One region of the Weizmannia acidilactici genome, then DNA from elsewhere that is predicted to be linked to it. Evidence: riboswitches for the same ligand, from Rfam matches in the RefSeq annotation. Region 1 holds a riboswitch; the other holds the start of a gene.

The links. A riboswitch is a leader RNA that binds a small molecule or an ion and turns the genes downstream of it on or off. The one in region 1 is predicted to bind lysine.
Region 2: it holds a riboswitch for lysine, as region 1 does, so the genes downstream of both, GBH70_RS06520 (aspartate kinase) here and GBH70_RS04495 (amino acid permease) in region 1, are expected to answer to the same signal.

The regions. Positions count from the first base shown of each region.
Region 1 is NZ_BKZR01000008.1:36,567-45,470, forward strand. Features, by position in the region: gene GBH70_RS04490 (peptide MFS transporter) at 1-117, opposite strand, end outside; gene GBH70_RS04495 (amino acid permease) at 434-1,930, opposite strand; lysine riboswitch at 2,032-2,226, opposite strand; gene GBH70_RS04500 (helix-turn-helix domain-containing protein) at 2,515-3,057, shown strand; gene GBH70_RS04505 (ABC transporter ATP-binding protein) at 3,120-4,226, shown strand; gene GBH70_RS04510 (ABC transporter permease) at 4,216-5,007, shown strand; gene GBH70_RS04515 (ABC transporter permease) at 5,017-5,820, shown strand; gene GBH70_RS04520 (ABC transporter substrate-binding protein) at 5,817-6,890, shown strand; gene GBH70_RS04525 (tetratricopeptide repeat protein) at 7,214-8,605, opposite strand.
Region 2 is NZ_BKZR01000013.1:4,661-13,564, reverse strand. Features, by position in the region: gene uvrC (excinuclease ABC subunit UvrC) at 1-832, shown strand, start outside; lysine riboswitch at 963-1,140, shown strand; gene GBH70_RS06520 (aspartate kinase) at 1,308-2,537, shown strand; gene GBH70_RS06515 (YslB family protein) at 2,750-3,199, opposite strand; gene GBH70_RS06510 (succinate dehydrogenase cytochrome b558 subunit) at 3,640-4,248, shown strand; gene sdhA (succinate dehydrogenase flavoprotein subunit) at 4,330-6,081, shown strand; gene sdhB (succinate dehydrogenase iron-sulfur subunit) at 6,157-6,924, shown strand; gene GBH70_RS06495 (acyl-CoA thioesterase) at 7,032-7,508, shown strand; gene GBH70_RS06490 (helix-turn-helix domain-containing protein) at 7,660-7,884, shown strand; gene GBH70_RS06485 (DUF1648 domain-containing protein) at 8,020-8,373, shown strand; gene GBH70_RS06480 (MarR family winged helix-turn-helix transcriptional regulator) at 8,680-8,904, shown strand, end outside.

The sequences.
Region 1 (8,904 bases):
TGAAAATCTTTCCCAAAACTCTGTAAAGAAGAGTGTCGACAATCCCTTCGGATGACCGAAAAATCCTGTCTGGGGCACAGTCTCCAGGATTTTTTTCCTATCTATGATTGCTGACATTCAATTGCCTCCTTATTGAAATATAAATTGTTGGAATTGACTGAAAAATAAGTGCTGGAATATGAACGGAATGAACACGATAGAATAAATATTAGCGTAAAACTAAAAAAAAATAAAGATAAATTTATTTCCAAAATTATATTTTAAAATAATAAATTCAGAGGAAAAACCGCATGAGACAACGGTTTTTCCTCTAATTTTAAAAAATAATTTTCTATTATTATATAAAATGATAACCTTCTGATTTTTATAATATGTAGGTCCGGGTTGCTCCGCAAAAAAACCCGCGGTACCTTCCCGCGGGTTTTTACCAACATTATTGTTCTCTTCTCAAATCGCATTCCTGCAACGAAACCATTTTTGTTTTCTTCGCAAATTTATAGCCGAGCCACACAGCGATAAAGATCGGAAGTCCGATGTAAGAGACAAGCACGCTCTTCCAGTCAATGTGGCTACCTAAAAATGCGGAATAATTTTGGCCGAGAATGACAAGCGCACAAACGGTAAACGCGAAAATCGGGCCGAACGGGAACCATTTCGAACGGTAAGGAAGATCATTTAAATCCTTTCCTTGCGCGACATAAGCGCGGCGGAAACGGTAATGGCTGATGGCAATGCCGAGCCATGCGATAAAACCGGACATGCCGGATGCGTTCAGCAGCCAGTTGTACACTGCCCCGTCGCCGAAAAAGGAAGCGAGAAATGCCAGCGTGCCGACAAGGGAAGTGACAATCAAAGCATTTACCGGGACGCCGCGTTTATTCAGCTTCGCGAGGAATTTCGGCGCTTTTCCGTCACGTGCCAAATCCCAAAGCATCCGCGTTGAAGCATACATGCCGGAGTTTCCGGCGGATAGCACGGCGGTTAAAATAATCGCATTCATGACCGACGCCGCAAACGCAACCCCGGCGCGCTGGAACACAATCGTAAACGGACTCATCGTAATGTCGTCGGCCGTTAATTTCGAATCCGTAAACGGGATCAACAGGCCGATGACAAAAATCGCCAAAATATAGAAGAGCAAGATTCTCCAAAACACGGATTTCACCGCATGCGGAATCGTTTTCTTCGGTTCCACGCTCTCGCCGGCCGCAACTCCGAGCAGCTCCGTTCCCTGGAAAGAGAAGCCGGCTGCCATAAAGATGCCGAGCACGGCCAAAAATCCTCCGTGGATCGGGCCGTCTGCGACAGTGAAGTTGTGGAAGCCGATCGCTTTGCCGCCCATAATGCCGAAAATCATCAAAGCACCGACCACGATAAAAGCGATCACGGTCACGACTTTAATGATGGAAAACCAGTATTCCGCTTCCCCAAATCCTTTTACAGACAAGTAATTTAATAAAAACATAATGACAAGGCATGCCGCGCTCCATACAATGGAAGGCGTGTGCGGGAACCAAAACTTCATAATAATCGTGGCCGCCGACAATTCGGCCGCAATCGTAATTGCCCAGTTGTACCAGTAATTCCAGCCGAGCGCGAATCCCAATGCAGGGTCCACAAATTTTGTCGCATACGTGCTGAATGTCCCGGCAACCGGCATATACGCCGCCATTTCCGCGAGGCTTGTCATTAAAAAGAACACCATGACGCCGATTAACGAATAGGCCAAAAGCGCTCCGCCCGGCCCTGCGCTGTGGATCGCGCCGCCGCTTGCCAAAAACAGCCCCGTCCCGATCGATCCGCCGAGCGAAATCATCGTCAGGTGGCGGGATTTTAACTTCCGTTTCAGCTCCGTAACTTCTCCTGTTTTCGGAATGGCAACCGGTCCTGTTCCGGCTGCAGTGCTTTGCCCTTTATAGATGTCATCCATGTTGATACACTCCTTTTTGTGATGGGAAGGAGCAGGGAATAAACAAAAATGCCGCGGTCGTGGAGACCAGCGGCATGTCGCATATACCCTCCATCATACCTTCCGTAGATAGCTCAACACATATGCGAGAGGATTAGCGCATATGTGACAGTTCTGTTCCTGTTCGGAAACAGCCCCAACATGGCGGTCCGGGATCCTCCGCCACATTTCGGCAGCTTTTCCTTTCAATCGGGGTCCTTAACTTTACCCGTGTCTCACCCAACTTACTCATAAAAGCTGCGACCTCTACCTCACCGGATTTGATGAGGATTTTTATTCAATTGAAGTACTATTTTTATTATATTCGTTTTTGACGGAAAATCAATAGGGAAGGATTGCCAGGCTGTTTTTGCCGGAGAGAAGGCTCTGTTAAAAGATTGTCGTTGTCCGTGAGGGATCCGCTTATCAAATAGCCCCACATAAAAATTGCTGGACATTTAAGTGCTTTTTTGTATAATACAGTTGATAGTAAACTTTTAGTTTACTTTTGTAAAACTTTATTGTTTAGAAGTTTACAAATGTTAAACAGTATGGAAGGTTTTATGATGGAAATAGGCAAAAAGATTAAAAATTTACGGTTGAAAAAAGGCCTGACCCAGGAAGAACTGGGGGAACGTACCGACTTAAGCAAAGGTTATATTTCACAGCTGGAAAGAGATTTGAGTTCACCGTCAATCGACACATTTTTCAATATTTTGGAAGTGCTTGGCTGCACTCCGAAAGAATTTTTCGATGAGGAAGAGCGCGAGCAGAAAGTTGTATACGGGGAAGACGACCAGACCGATTATGCGGATGAAGAGCGCGGCTACAAAATCCAGTGGCTTGTGCCGGAATCCAATGAAAAGGAAATGGAACCGATTTTGTTGACGCTCGAGGAAAAAGGGGAATTTAAAACATTTGAGCCTTCTTTATCGGAGACATTTGCTTATGTGTTGGAAGGCCGGATTATGGTGAGGCTTGGCAAACGCATATACCGTGCAAAAGCGGGTGAGGCCATTTACTACCATGCGTCGGATGAGCACCAGATCGTGAATGGTGCAAACGGGCGGTCAAGGCTCCTGCTTGTTGCCACGGAATCTTACCTGTAAGCATTTTGCCTGGTGATGCCCGTATCCGTTAATCATCTGTAAAAACAAAGAGGAGGACAGCGATGGACAGCAATATCATCATTCGTTTTGAACATGTCACCAAGCAATACGATGACGATCCCGCCGTTTTGGACGATGTCAGTTTTGAAATTGAACGCGGAAAATTTTACACCTTGCTCGGCCCGTCCGGATGCGGGAAAACGACGATCCTGCGCCTGATTGCCGGATTTACAGGGCCGACAAATGGCAATATTTACTTTAACGGAAAAATTGTCAACGATGTGCCGGCCGACCGGCGCCAGGTGAACACCGTTTTCCAGGATTATGCCTTATTTCCGCATTTAAATGTGTATGAAAACGTCGCATTCGGGCTGCGCATTAAAAAAATGAAGCAGGCCGCCATTGACCAAAAAGTAAAAGAAGCGCTGAAGTTTGTGAATCTCGAAGGCTATGAAAACAGGGAAATCAGCGAAATGTCGGGCGGGCAGCGGCAGCGCGTGGCCATTGCGCGCGCGATCGTCAATGAACCGGAAGTGATTTTGCTGGACGAACCGCTTTCCGCCCTCGATTTGAAACTGCGGACGGAGATGCAGTACGAACTGCGAGAACTGCAGCGCCGACTCGGCATTACCTTTATTTTTGTCACGCACGACCAGGAAGAGGCGCTGGCGATGAGTGATGAGATTTTTGTCATAAATAATGGAAAAATCCAGCAGAGTGGCACGCCGACCGATATTTACGATGAACCGATCAACCGCTTTGTCGCGGATTTCATCGGCGAATCGAATATCCTCCCGGGCAAGATGATCCGCGACTGTCTTGTCGAATTCAACGGGCGGCAGTTTGAGTGCGTCGACCGCGGCTTTGACAAAAACGAGCCGGTTGAAATTGTCATCCGCCCGGAAGATTTGGAAATGACAAGCCCGGAAAAAGGGAAATTGAAAGTGCGAGTCGATACGCAGCTGTTTCGCGGCGTACATTATGAAATTTGCTGCTACGACGAAGAGGGGAATGAGTGGCTTGTCCACTCCACGAAAAAAGCAAAAGTTGGGGAGTGGGTAGGGCTCCATTTCGACCCGGAAGCGATCCACGTCATGAGATTCGGCGAAACGGAAGAGGAATTTGACAAACGCCTGGAAACGTACGAAGAGGTGGGTCATGAAAATTAACGCGCGGAATTTATACCTCGTCCCGTACGTGCTGTGGATTGTCCTCTTCGTTGTGGCGCCGATTCTGCTCATTCTCTATTATTCTTTTTTTGATATTGAAGGCCATTTGTCACTTGTGAACTATGAAAAATTTTTCACGCCCGTTTATTTGAAAATGGCGCTGAATTCTTTTTGGTACGCATTTTTAATTACGGCTTTTACGCTGCTCATTTCGTATCCGACCGCGTATCTTTTGACAAAATCCCGGCATAAGCAGCTGTGGCTGTTGCTTATCATTTTGCCGACATGGATCAACCTGCTGTTAAAAGCATATGCGTTCCTCGGCATTTTCGGCACGTTCGGCCCGGCCAATTCATTTTTGGAGTTTATCGGCATCGGGCAAAAGCAGATTTTATTTACCGATTTCAGCTTTTTATTTGTTTCAACCTATATTTTTATTCCGTTTATGATTTTGCCGATTTATAACGCCCTGGAAGAATTGGATCCGGTATTTATTGATGCGGCGCGCGACCTCGGGGCATCGAGATGGACCACTTTCCGCCGCGTCGTATTTCCGCTCACGTTGGACGGCGTCAAATCGGGATGCCAGGCCGTTTTTATCCCGTCCCTGTCGCTCTTTATGATTACGCGCCTGATTGCCGGAAACCGCGTCATTACGCTCGGCACTGCGATTGAAGAGCATTTCCTCGTCACGCAGGACTGGGGTATGGGTTCTGCGATTGCCGTCTTTTTGATCATTGCGATGGTCATCATCATGATCCTGACAGGAAATCGGAAGTGAGGGGTGAACATGAAAAGAAAATGGAAACTGTCAAACCTTTATCTGATCTTCGTCTTTATTGTCCTTTACGCGCCGATTTTCTACTTAATGTACTATTCATTTAATAAGGCCGGCAATATGCATGATTTTACCGGCTTCACCTGGGAATGGTATAAAGAAGTGTTCCACGATACAAGGCTGATGATTATTGTCATCAATACGCTTGTCATTGCGCTTCTTGCTTCCGCGATTTCGACCGTCATCGGCGTGATGGGGGCCCTCGCCATCCGCTTTGTGAAAAGAAGAAGGACGAAAAACACGCTGCTGTCTTTCAATAATGTGCTCATTGTCAGCCCGGATGTCATTATCGGCGCATCTTTCCTGATTTTGTTTACGATTGCGGGGATCAAGCTTGGGTTTACATCCGTTTTGATTTCGCACATCGCTTTTTGCATCCCGATTGTGGTGCTGATGGTGCTGCCGAAATTGCAGGAAATGAGCCCGACTTTGATCGATGCGGCGCGCGACCTCGGGGCAAGCCAGTGGGACGTGTTGTCAAAAGTCATTCTCCCGTATATTACACCGGGGATTTTTGCCGGCTTTTTCATGGCCCTGACGTATTCGCTCGATGATTTTGCCGTCACTTTTTTCGTCACGGGCAACGGCTACTCCACGCTTTCCGTTGAAATTTATTCGCGGGCGCGCCAGGGGATTTCGCTGACAATCAATGCATTGTCGACGCTGCTCTTTTTCTTCTCCATAATCCTTGTGATCGGGTACTACCTGATTAATCAGCGTCAGGCCCGCACAAACGGAATGGGGGTAAGAAAATGAAACAATTGGTGCGCGCTTTCGCCGCGGTTCTCGTTGTCGCGCTTGCCTTGCAGTTTCTCACGGTCCGCTTGAACAAAACGGAAGGCTACGCCGGCGGCAACACTTTGACGATTTATAACTGGGGGGACTATATCGACCCGGCTTTGATCAAAAAATTTGAAAAGCAGACCGGCATCAAAGTCATCTACCAAACTTTCGATTCCAACGAAGCGATGATGACAAAAATTTCTCAGGGCGGCACGACGTTTGATGTTGCGGTCCCGTCTGAATATATGATAGAGAAAATGAAAAAAGAGCACCTTTTAATCCCGCTCGACCATTCTAAATTGCCAAACTTAAAGTATATTGACCCGCGGTTTCTCAATTTATCGTTTGACCCGGGAAATAAGTATTCCGTTCCTTACTTCTGGGGCACGGTCGGGATTGTGTACAATTCGAGCATGCTGGGCGGCAAAAAAATCACAAGCTGGAATGATTTGTGGGACAAAGATTTGAAAAATGAGATCCTGCTTGTGGACGGCGCCCGCGAAGTGATAGGCATGGGCCTCAACAGCCTGCACTACTCGCTGAACGATACAAATGAAAAACATTTGGAGCAGGCAAAAGCGAAACTTGATCGTCTGATGCCGAATGTGAAGGCGATCGTCGGCGATGAAATCAAGATGCTTTTGGCAAACGAGGAAGCTTCGATCGGCGTCGTATGGTCCGGCGATGCGGCAGAGATCATGTCGGAAAACAAAAAACTGAACTATGTCGTGCCAAGCGAAGGCTCGAATCTTTGGTTTGACAATATGGTCATTCCGAAAACAGCGAAAAATGTGGACGGTGCCCTCAGGTTCATCAATTTTATGCTTGACCCGGAAAATGCCGCGCAAAATGCTGAGTATGTCGGCTACTCGACGCCGAACAAAGCGGCGCTCAAGCTCCTGCCGAAATCGATCGCAGGCGATAAGCGCTTCTACCCGGACGTGGCGATGACGAAAAAGCTGGAAGTATACAAAAACCTCGGCAAAAAAAATCTCGCCCGGTACAACGAGCTCTTTTTGGAGTTTAAAATGCATACAAAATAAAGAAGCTGTCCCGCAAAGAGCGGGGCAGTTTTTTTAGAGGGGTACCGGGAGCGGCTGGGGCTGGAGGACGGTTACAGGAAAAAGACAATAGCCGGGAAATCCGCGGCCGGAATGTCTCAAAGAAGAGCCCAATTAGACAAATGACAGGAGGACCGCGGTAGAAATGTCTAATAGAGGGTCCAAATTAGACAAAAGTCGGAGGAGCCGGAACCGAAATGTCTCATAGAGGGTCCTAATTAGACATTTCAAGCCAGCCAATGTAGCAACCTTCCAAATTAAATCCGGCCCCCAACCATCCTGTCTTGAGTCGGCACCGCCCCTCATTACGCCCTTCTTTTTTCCATATCAATATACAAATTCCGGTAAGCTTTCGATTCGGAGTGCATGCCGAGCTCATGGTAGATTTTTGACAGCCATTTGACCGGATTCGGATCGTTCCCCTTTAATTCCATTTCCCAGCTGAAACATTCAATCGCTTTTTCATACTGCCCAAACTCAAAGTATAGTTCCCCGAGTGCCGATTGACGGTCGGGGTCGTCGGCCATTCCGTGCATTTGTTCCACTTTCCGGATTACCGGCAAAGCTCCAAGCGCCTGTTTAAACGGAAGAAGCCATTCTTTTATATAAGAAGTATCCCGGTTCCGGAACAGATGGGTTATACATTTTTCCAGGAATGTTTCCGCCTGTGCAGGGTGCCCGGCAAAGAACGGGGCAAGCCGGTTCAGCGGTTCAATGTCAACATCACCTTCATCCAAATTCCATGATGCGAGCATTTTCCAGATTTTTTCGGCTTGTTCCCCGCCAAGCTGCACTTGTGGATCGAGGACCATTGGGATCAATTTCTCCGGCTGTTTCATTTTTAGATAATATTCCAGCAAATCTTCCTGCAGCGGTTGGTAATGGGGTGCGCGGGAATAGAGGTTTTCCAGCACGGCCATTTTATCCTGTACTGCCAAATGCCCGTCCAGCAGATCCAGCAGGGCGGAGTAACCGGAATCCGATGGCGCCTGTTCCATTTTCCGGATCCACAATACGGTTTCATCCAGCCAGCGGTTTTGTGAACGGAGCAGATTAACCAGCTTTTGAAAAGACGCTTCGTCATTCATTTCCTTATACAATATTTTTTCGGCATAGAGGCTGTCTTTTTGGATCAGTTCTGGTGAGACCGTTCGGTACAGTTTTTCATATTTAATCAAGTTCAAATCGCGGGAAATTTGTTTGACCCAGCTTTGCTTCGGCGCAAAGTCCGTTAAAATGCGGAGAATGCGGGCGCATTGCAGCAATTGCCCGTTGCGGCGGTATTCATAAAAAATGGACTGGATATATTCAAACAGCTTCCGTTTTGGGACAAATGATTCAAAAAATGTGGCAATCAAAGCAGTTTCATGGGGTGTAAACAATTTCTCAATTTTTCCTGTGAGGTGGTCAAAACTGATTTTCTTAAAGTTGCGGTTTGCCTGGAAAAGAATGCGGATCAGCGGATCAGGTGCTTTAAACACGATGCCGTCCCGGAAAGCGTGGGCCAAAATAGAGCCTCTTTTGATTTTCGTTGTCGGCATGGCGTTTAAATACTGGTTCCGGTAAAAAAAGAGGTACCACAACCGGCCGTCATCCCCTGAAACCTCGACGATTTTTCCCTGTAAAAAAACGGCCATCCTTTCGATCTCCGCCTGAACGGTGTGCTTATGGTCCATAATGGTCAATTGGGCTGCCATAAAATCCCCTCCTCGATAGTTTGATTATAACATATAAAAAGGGAAAACATGTGGCAGGGTTTTAAGGCGTATGTGTCAAGTTTTTCTCGACATCGTTTAAAAATCAGTGATTTCCAGACACTCTCGTATAATAAGTTTCGATCCTACTAAATGAGTCAATTTCCAGTTGAATGATTGTTCTTTGACAAGTGAATCTTTGATGTTTTCGGGGCGAGCCCCGAAAACATCAATTTGGGACTTGGGCGTTTCGTGATGTTCCTAGATAATGGTCTTAGGATCATTTGGGTTAACGCTGAGAA
Region 2 (8,904 bases), on a different contig from region 1:
GGAACTGGCGGAACAGTTATTGGAAACAAAAGTGCTACAGCCAAAAAAGGGGCAGAAGCATGAACTCGTGCTGATGGCCGAAAAAAATGCCGCGATTGCCTTGAAAGAAAAATTTGCCTTGATTGAACGCGATGAAGAACGGACCATCAAAGCTGTCGAAAATCTCGGGGAAAAGCTCGGCATCTACACGCCGCACCGCATTGAAGCTTTCGATAACTCCAATATCCAGGGTACGAACCCTGTTTCGGCCATGGTCGTGTTTATTGACGGAAAAGCGGCGAAAAAGGAATACCGGAAATATAAAATTAAAACCGTGGAAGGGCCGGATGATTATGAATCGATGCGGGAAGTTGTCCGCCGCCGCTATACCCGCGCCCTGAAAGAAAAATTGCCGCTTCCGGATCTTATTATCATCGACGGCGGAAAAGGGCAGATTGATGCGGCAAGGGATGTGCTGGAAAACGAATTGGGGCTTAAGATCCCGATCGGGGGGCTGGCAAAAGACGAAAAGCACAATACTTCGCAGCTTCTGTTCGGAGATCCGCTCGAAATTGTGCCGCTTGACCGGAACAGCCAGGAATTTTATCTGCTCCAGCGCATTCAGGATGAAGTGCACCGTTTTGCCATTACGTTCCACAGGGAATTGCGCGGAAAATCCGCATTCCAGTCAATTTTGGACGACATCCCGGGCATTGGGCCGAAACGGAAAAAACAGCTGCTCCGGCATTTTGGATCCGTCAAAAAAATAAAAGAAGCCAAACCCGAAGAATTTATTGAAATCGGGATCCCACGGCCGGTTACTGAAATATTAATCAAAAAATTACAAGAATAGCCTAGCCGAAGTTTTCAGTTTGTGTTATAATCGTTGTAAAATTTCATATTGCTACTTTGTTAGGGGATTGTTGGCCGTTTATAATGCGGTACCGTTGCAGCGGCCGGCAGTTTTTCATCAGAGCATTTTCGTTCATGATAGAGGCGCGGGGCTTAAGAGTAAAGGGCCGGAGAAGATTGGGCTTCTGTGAAGGTTCTTGAAAGGAAGTTCCGCCGAAGTGAAAATGGCCTCAATGCCATTTTTGCTGGTTCTGTATTGAAGAAATCCAGAACTGTCAAGATGGAATATCTTGGAGCGCTATCTCATAAAAGTGACTGCGTACCCGCGTATTCAAAAGCAATGAGATATCCGTTCTCATTGCTTTTTTTGGTCGGGCAGGCCTTGCCGGTGCCAATACCGGAAAGGCGCAGTCAAATCGCTTTTGCTTTGAATGGTAGCCTCATACATCACAAATAGAAGAAGGTAGGCGGCATAATTGGGAATCATTGTTCAAAAATTTGGGGGAACTTCAGTCGGAAATGTGGAAAGAATCAAAAATACGGTGAACCGTATTATCGAAGAAAAAGAGAAAGGAAATGATGTTGTTGTCGTCGTTTCTGCCATGGGCAAGACGACCGACCAGCTTGTTTCTCTGGCAAATGAGCTTTCTTCCTATCCTGCAAAGCGGGAGATGGACATGCTTTTGTCCACCGGCGAGCAGGTAACCATTTCACTGGTTGCCATGGCATTAATTGACAGGGGCTATGATGCCGTTTCCTATACCGGTTGGCAGGCTGGCATCGTGACTGAAGCGGTGCACGGGAATGCCCGAATTTTGGAAATCCGCACCGATAAAATCAAATCCCATTTGGAAAAAGGGCAGATTGTGATTGTAGCGGGATTCCAGGGTGTTACCGAAGAGGGTGAAATTACGACACTGGGCAGGGGCGGTTCGGATACAACGTCGGTCGCGCTCGCTGCGGCATTGCATGCGGACCGCTGCATCATTTTTACGGATGTAACAGGCGTATTTACATCCGATCCGCGCTATATACCGAATGCCCGGAAGCTTCAGGCTATATCGTATGATGAAATGCTTGAGCTTGCGAATCTTGGTGCCGGCGTATTACATGCCCGGGCTGTGGAATTTGCCAAAAATTTCTCGGTTCCGCTTGAGGTCTGCTCCAGTTTGGAAAAAGTTGAAGGTACGTTCATTGAGGAGGAAGTTGCAGTGGAGAAAAATTTAATCGTCCGCGGTGTGGCATTTGAAGACGCCATTACAAGAGTCACTATTTTCGGGTTGGAGAACGGGTTCCGCAATTTATCGGATATTTTCACGATTCTGGCGGACCATCATATTGATGTGGACATCATTATCCAAAACCAGACGGCTGACAATAAAACTTATTTATCCTTTTCCATTAAAGATAAAGATTTGAAAGATACAGCCGATATTTTGGAATTCAATAAAGCACGGCTTGGTATTGACCATTTTGAAACGGAAACGGGCCTTTCAAAGGTGTCGATCATCGGCTCGGGCATGGTTTCCAATCCGGGTGTTGCGGCGAAAATGTTTCAGGTTCTTGCAGATAACGGAATTGCCATTAAAATGATCAGCACTTCTGAAATCAAAGTTTCCACCGTCGTTGACGAAAAAGAAATGATCCGTGCGGCACAATGCCTACACAACGCATTTGAACTCGATGCCGTGGAGCAAAATATTTAAAAGAAAGGTTATTCGTGATCAATGTTGATGATCGCGAAATCCGCTTCGCTAATGACGCGTCCGCGGGCCGCCCCGCCGAATACCACGGCATGTGGGGTCTCTTCTTGTCCGCTTATTCCGCGGGAGTCCCAGAATTAGTGATCATCAACAATAAAATTTAACAGAGCCAAAAGAAAAAGCAGGGGCCGGTTGCCCCCTGCTTTTTGCACTTTTTATTCGCCGGATGGGTCTTTTTGGTCCCACTGCACGGTAATGCGTACTTTTTTTGCTTTTTTCATCACTTCTTCCGCAGCTTCCGTAATCAGTTTTTTCTGCATTCGGTACTGTTCGGCCAAAAAACCTGCTTCAAGCTTAAAGGTGGATTCCCGGCCAATTTCCAGCTGCCTGCCGATGATCGGGCCGGCGAGCTCAAATTCGATTCTGTATTTCTCTTCTTTTTTTATTGTTAAGGTTCCCCATCCTGCTTCATGAAAAAAAGAAACAATCTCATCAAAGGTGATCAGCGGGAATTTCCTTGCTAAATGTTTTCCTGCCCAATATAAAATATCGGGTGTTTCTTTGCCGAGAATTTCCGGAATTAATATATCACGCATCAGCTCGTACCCGAAAGCGGGCACCGTCAGCTGCTCAGCCGCTGTATCGTTGCCAGTAGAAGATTTCACGCGATTCCCCTCTTTCTTATATGCTATATTATATACAAAATAAATCCGGACTTAAAAGGCATTTTTATAAAATATGTATAAAAACAAACGATTTCCGGCCGCGTTCCGGAACCGGGGAGAGCACTTCAAGCAGTTTACCGCATTTCTATTAAAATTTTATTAAAATATGCAGCCTATGGATAAAAATTCCTATTTAATACAAATATCATGTTGAGTATACACTATTCTAAAAAAATGATTAAAAAATGGGATATCGTAATAAAAAGACAAATTAGTAGCATTTTTGGCGCATTTTTATGAATGCGTTTCCTTGACGTGCCCATTTGTCGGGAGTACAATAAAACTGTCACATAATTGTTATAAAAACATTTATGCAAAAAGAAAGCATGATTGATATTGTTTTCTTTGCATAAATTCACACTACAAAGGGGGATACACTTGTGGCTGGAAACCGAGAGTTTTATCACCGCAAACTGCATTCTTTGTTGGGTGTCTTTCCAATCGGCTTGTTTTTAGTCATACATTTGACAGTAAACCACTATGCAGTAGACGGAGCCGCTTCATTCAACAAAGCAGCAAACTTTATGGAACATTTGCCGTACCTTCTGTTTCTGGAAGTGGTACTCATCTATTTGCCGCTCTTGTTCCACGCGATTTACGGCTTGTACATTGCGTTTACCGCTTCAAGCAATGTAGGGAGATTGGGGTATTTCAGGAACTGGATGTACCTGATGCAAAGGATCAGCGGTGTGCTGGTACTGATTTTTCTTGTATTTCATATCTATGAAACCCGTATTCAAATGGCACTCGGCAAACCATTAAATTTTGATTTGATGGCAAACCTGCTATCCAATCCATGGATGCTTGCCTGGTACATAATTGGGACAGTGGCTGCCATATTCCATTTTTCTAACGGCCTGTGGAGTTTCCTCGTCAGCTGGGGCATTACGCAGTCACAGCGTTCGCAGCAGATTTCCACTTATGTGATGGTCGTTGTGTTTGTGCTGCTGTCGATTGTCGACGTTAGAGCTTTATTAGCATTTGCATAATGAAAACGATTGATAAACGGAAGATTGATTGTTTGGCAGATTGAGAGATATGCATCAAGTATGTAGAGGGAGTGAATCGCGATGAATAAAGGCAAAATCATCGTTGTCGGCGGGGGACTGGCCGGCTTGATGTCAACCGTAAAAATTGCGGAAGCGGGCCGACAGGTAGAATTGTTTTCTTTAGTGCCGGTGAAACGGTCGCACTCTGTCTGCGCACAGGGTGGCATTAACGGCGCAGTCAACACAAAAGGTGAAGGGGATTCCCCATGGATCCATTTTGATGATACAGTATACGGCGGGGACTTTCTGGCCAACCAGCCTCCGGTAAAAGCGATGTGTGAAGCTGCACCTGGCATTATTCATTTATTTGACAGAATGGGTGTTATGTTTAACCGCACGCCGGAAGGGCTTTTGGATTTCAGACGTTTTGGCGGAACGCAGCACCACCGGACGGCTTTTGCCGGCGCAACAACCGGCCAGCAGCTTTTGTACGCACTGGATGAGCAGGTAAGGCGCCATGAAGTGGACGGGCTGGTTACAAAATACGAAGGCTGGGAATTCCTTGGAATTATTAAAGACGATGAAGGGGTCTGCCGCGGGATTGTCGCACAAAACTTGAAAACAATGGAAATCAAAGCTTTTCCTGCTGATGCCGTGATCATGGCGTCAGGCGGACTTGGCATTATTTTCGGAAAATCGACCAACTCGATGATCAACACCGGTTCAGCGTCGTCGATTGTTTATCAGCAGGGCGCAACTTATGCGAACGGAGAATTTATCCAAATCCACCCAACGGCGATACCAGGCGATGACAAACTCCGGCTGATGAGCGAATCGGCCCGCGGGGAAGGCGGACGCATCTGGACATACAAAGACGGTAAACCTTGGTATTTCCTTGAAGAAAAATATCCGGCTTACGGAAACCTTGTTCCGCGTGATATCGCGACCCGTGAAATTTTCCATGTTTGCGTTGATTTGAAGCTCGGCATTAATGGGGAAAACATGGTGTATCTCGATTTGTCGCATAAGGACCCGCATGAACTTGATGTAAAATTAGGCGGAATTATTGAAATCTATGAAAAATTTGTTGGAGAAGACCCGCATAAAGTGCCGATGAAAGTATTCCCGGCTGTGCACTATTCGATGGGCGGATTGTGGGTTGACTATAAGCAGCACACGAGCATTCCGGGCTTGTTCGCGGCGGGCGAATGCGATTATTCGATGCATGGTGCCAACCGATTAGGGGCGAACTCGCTTCTTTCCGCGATTTACGGCGGAATGGTTGCGGGGCCTGAAGCCGTGAACTATATCGACGGCCTTGAAAAGAGCACAGATGCACTGCCGTCAAGCGTTTTTGAACGTGGGGTCCAGGAGCAGGAGAAAAAATGGAATGAAATCCTGTCGATGGATGGAACCGAAAATGCCTATGTTTTACATAAGGAACTAGGCGAATGGATGACGGAAAATGTGACGGTTGTCCGCTACAATGACCGTCTGAAGAAGACTGACGAAAAGATTCAGGAATTAATGGAAAGATGGAAGCATATCAATGTCGGGGATACGTCAAAATGGAGCAACCAGGCTGCAACATTTACGCGCCAGTTGTATAACATGCTCCAGTTAGCGCGGGTCATTACCATTGGTGCTTTAAATCGCAATGAAAGCCGCGGGGCCCACTATAAACCTGAGTTTCCGGACCGAAACGATGAAGAATGGCTGAAAACCACAATGGCAAATTATGACCCTGTAAAGAATGAACCGGTCTTCAGCTATGAAGACGTCGATGTATCCCTTATTAAACCTCGTGTACGCGACTATACGAAAAAACATTAATTTCGGGCGGGGGATGCAGCCCCTATCCACAGGGCCCGCAAGAGAGTGAGACCAAAAGGAAAGAGGAGAATAAGGATGGGTGAACAAAAAACCGTTACATTGATCATACAACGCCAGGACAACCCGGAATCGCAACCTTACGAAGAAACGTTCAAAATTCCGTATCGTCCGAATATGAACGTGATTTCGGCTTTAATGGAAATCCGCCGGAATCCGGTCAATGCAAAAGGGGAGAAAACAACGCCTGTTGTTTGGGAAATGAACTGTTTGGAAGAGGTTTGCGGCGCCTGTTCTATGGTGATCAACGGCATGCCACGCCAGGCATGCTCGGCACTCGTGGACAAACTGGAGCAGCCAATCCGCCTCGCGCCAATGCGGACATTCCCGGTTGTTCGCGATTTGCAGGTTGACCGCAGCCGCATGTTTGACTCGCTGAAAAAAGTGAAAGCGTGGATCCCGATTGATGGAACTTATGATCTGGGCGAAGGGCCGCGCATGCCGGAGAAAAAGCGGCAATGGGCTTACGAATTGGCAAAATGCATGACATGCGGTGTATGTTTGGAAGCCTGCCCGAATGTCAACAGCCATTCCAATTTTATCGGGCCAGCCCCGCTGTCGCAAGTCCGGTTATTTAACGCGCATCCAACCGGCCATATGAACCGTGATGAACGGCTCGAAGCAATTATGGGAGACGGAGGTCTAGCCAATTGCGGCAACGCACAAAACTGCGTACAGGCTTGCCCGAAAGGCATTCCGCTGACCACTTCGATTGCGGCTTTGAACCGTGAAACAACGATTTATATGTTTAAAAAGTTCTTTGGAAGCGATCATACGGTAGACTGATGCGAAGAACGCCACATCAAAAAACAAGGGAAAAAAATAACATGATGTGGTGTTCTTCTTTCCAAGAGAAACGAATGAATACTCATTCAATTTCAGGGGGATGAAAATTGAAAAAGATATCCTATATCGGAGACTGGTCCTTATGGCAGAAGGGGTTTAGCTTTTGTCTGCCTGTAACGGTGCGCTTTTCCGAAACAGATATGTTCGGCCATATGAATAATACGGTCCCTTTTATTTATTTTGAGCAGGCCAGGATTGCGTTTTTACAACAATTAGGCTTTATGGGGGAATGGGCACGAAAAGGCGCCAAAAGCATTCCCGTCGTTGCAGATTTGCAATGCGATTATTTGCGGCAGGTTTTTTTCAATGATAAGCTCCGTATTTATGTAAAAGTGCAAAAAGTCGGAAACTCCTCTGTCGACATTCATTATATGGCAAAAAATGAAGTAGATGAAATTTGTTTTACCGGCCGCGGCACGTTGGTGCAAATCTCTGTTGAAACGGGGAAGGGCTTGCCGTGGACGGAGGAAGAAAGGGAGAGGTTGCTCGGTCCGGCTTCCGTCGTTTCCTCAGGCGGTAAATAGAATTTACGGCTTTCGCCCTTTTTTTGCCTATTTATCTGTTTCCTTGCTCCGCCAAGTCACTCCCGGGTGTGAAAAAACATAAGATATCGTGACAACCAAAATACCCATCCCCGCGGTTTAAAGCTGGCGAAGGCAAGGAGGGTTACTATAGTTGAAGGACAACGATTTCACCCATAAACCGCTGCTGACAAAAAGAGAAAAAGAAGTATTCGAGCTGTTAGTACAAGACAAGACAACGAAAGAAATCGCGAGCGAATTGTTTATCAGCGAAAAAACAGTTCGAAACCATATTTCCAACGCCATGCAGAAGTTGGGAGTCAAGGGGCGTTCGCAAGCTGTCGTGGAATTGCTCCGCATGGGAGAATTAAAGCTTTGATACGAAATCGGCTGCAATTGTTGCAGTCGATTTTGTTCATATTTTACAGGACTTTGAATAATGGGAAGTAGAATCATTCTACTTTTTTAAAACAGCCATGAAAATGAAGTATAATAGAAAAAAGGATGTGATACGATGCGCTTTTTTCTGAAGATCATCGAACCAAAATTTTTGCTGTATGTGATCGTGTTAGCTGCCGCCATTTCCGTTATCGGGCTTTTCTTTGCCCCGGTAAACATGCCCTCCCATTTTGACGCGGATTTCCGGCCGGACGGATATTTAAATAAATGGATCGGATTGTGGATTTTGCCTGTTATCATGTTTTTATTGTGGCTCGCAGGAAGAAAGAGTATATCTTTTAAAATTGGCATTTTGATCATGGTAGGATTTCTCATCCATATTTCGCTTGTATTTTACGCGATATTTTTGGCTGGGTGCTCTATTTCTCGATTACGATTCGTGGCAAATCTAACGGTTTTTCCCTATTAAATTTTATTATTTTTGGTCGCGAAATCCGCTCCGCACATAAGGCGTACGCGAGCCTCCCCGCCCGATACTTCAACATGAGGGAACCTTCTTGCCTGCTTATCCCGCAAGAGTCTCAGAAATTAGCAATATTAACATTGATCACGAGTATAGCCAATTGGTTGAAATCAAAGTTTGATGTGAAATTCCGGCGGAGATAGTAAAAACCAGCTTGAAATTTTCCGCGAAAAAGGTCAAAATAGCATATAGTAATTCTGTTATATAATAATAGTAGGAAACGTATTTTATCGGAGAGGGGCCGCTTTGGACATGGAACAACAACCGTACATACATGATCCGGAAATCGTGGCGCAGATTGAAAAAGACTTACGCTATATTTCCGGTATTGTCAAGCAAAAAGGCCGGGAATTATTAAGCGATTATAAAATAACGCCTCCCCAATTTTTGGCACTGCAGTGGCTTTTTGAAGAAGGTGACATGACAATCGGGGAGCTGTCGACAAAAATGTATCTGGCATTCAGCACAACGACTGAC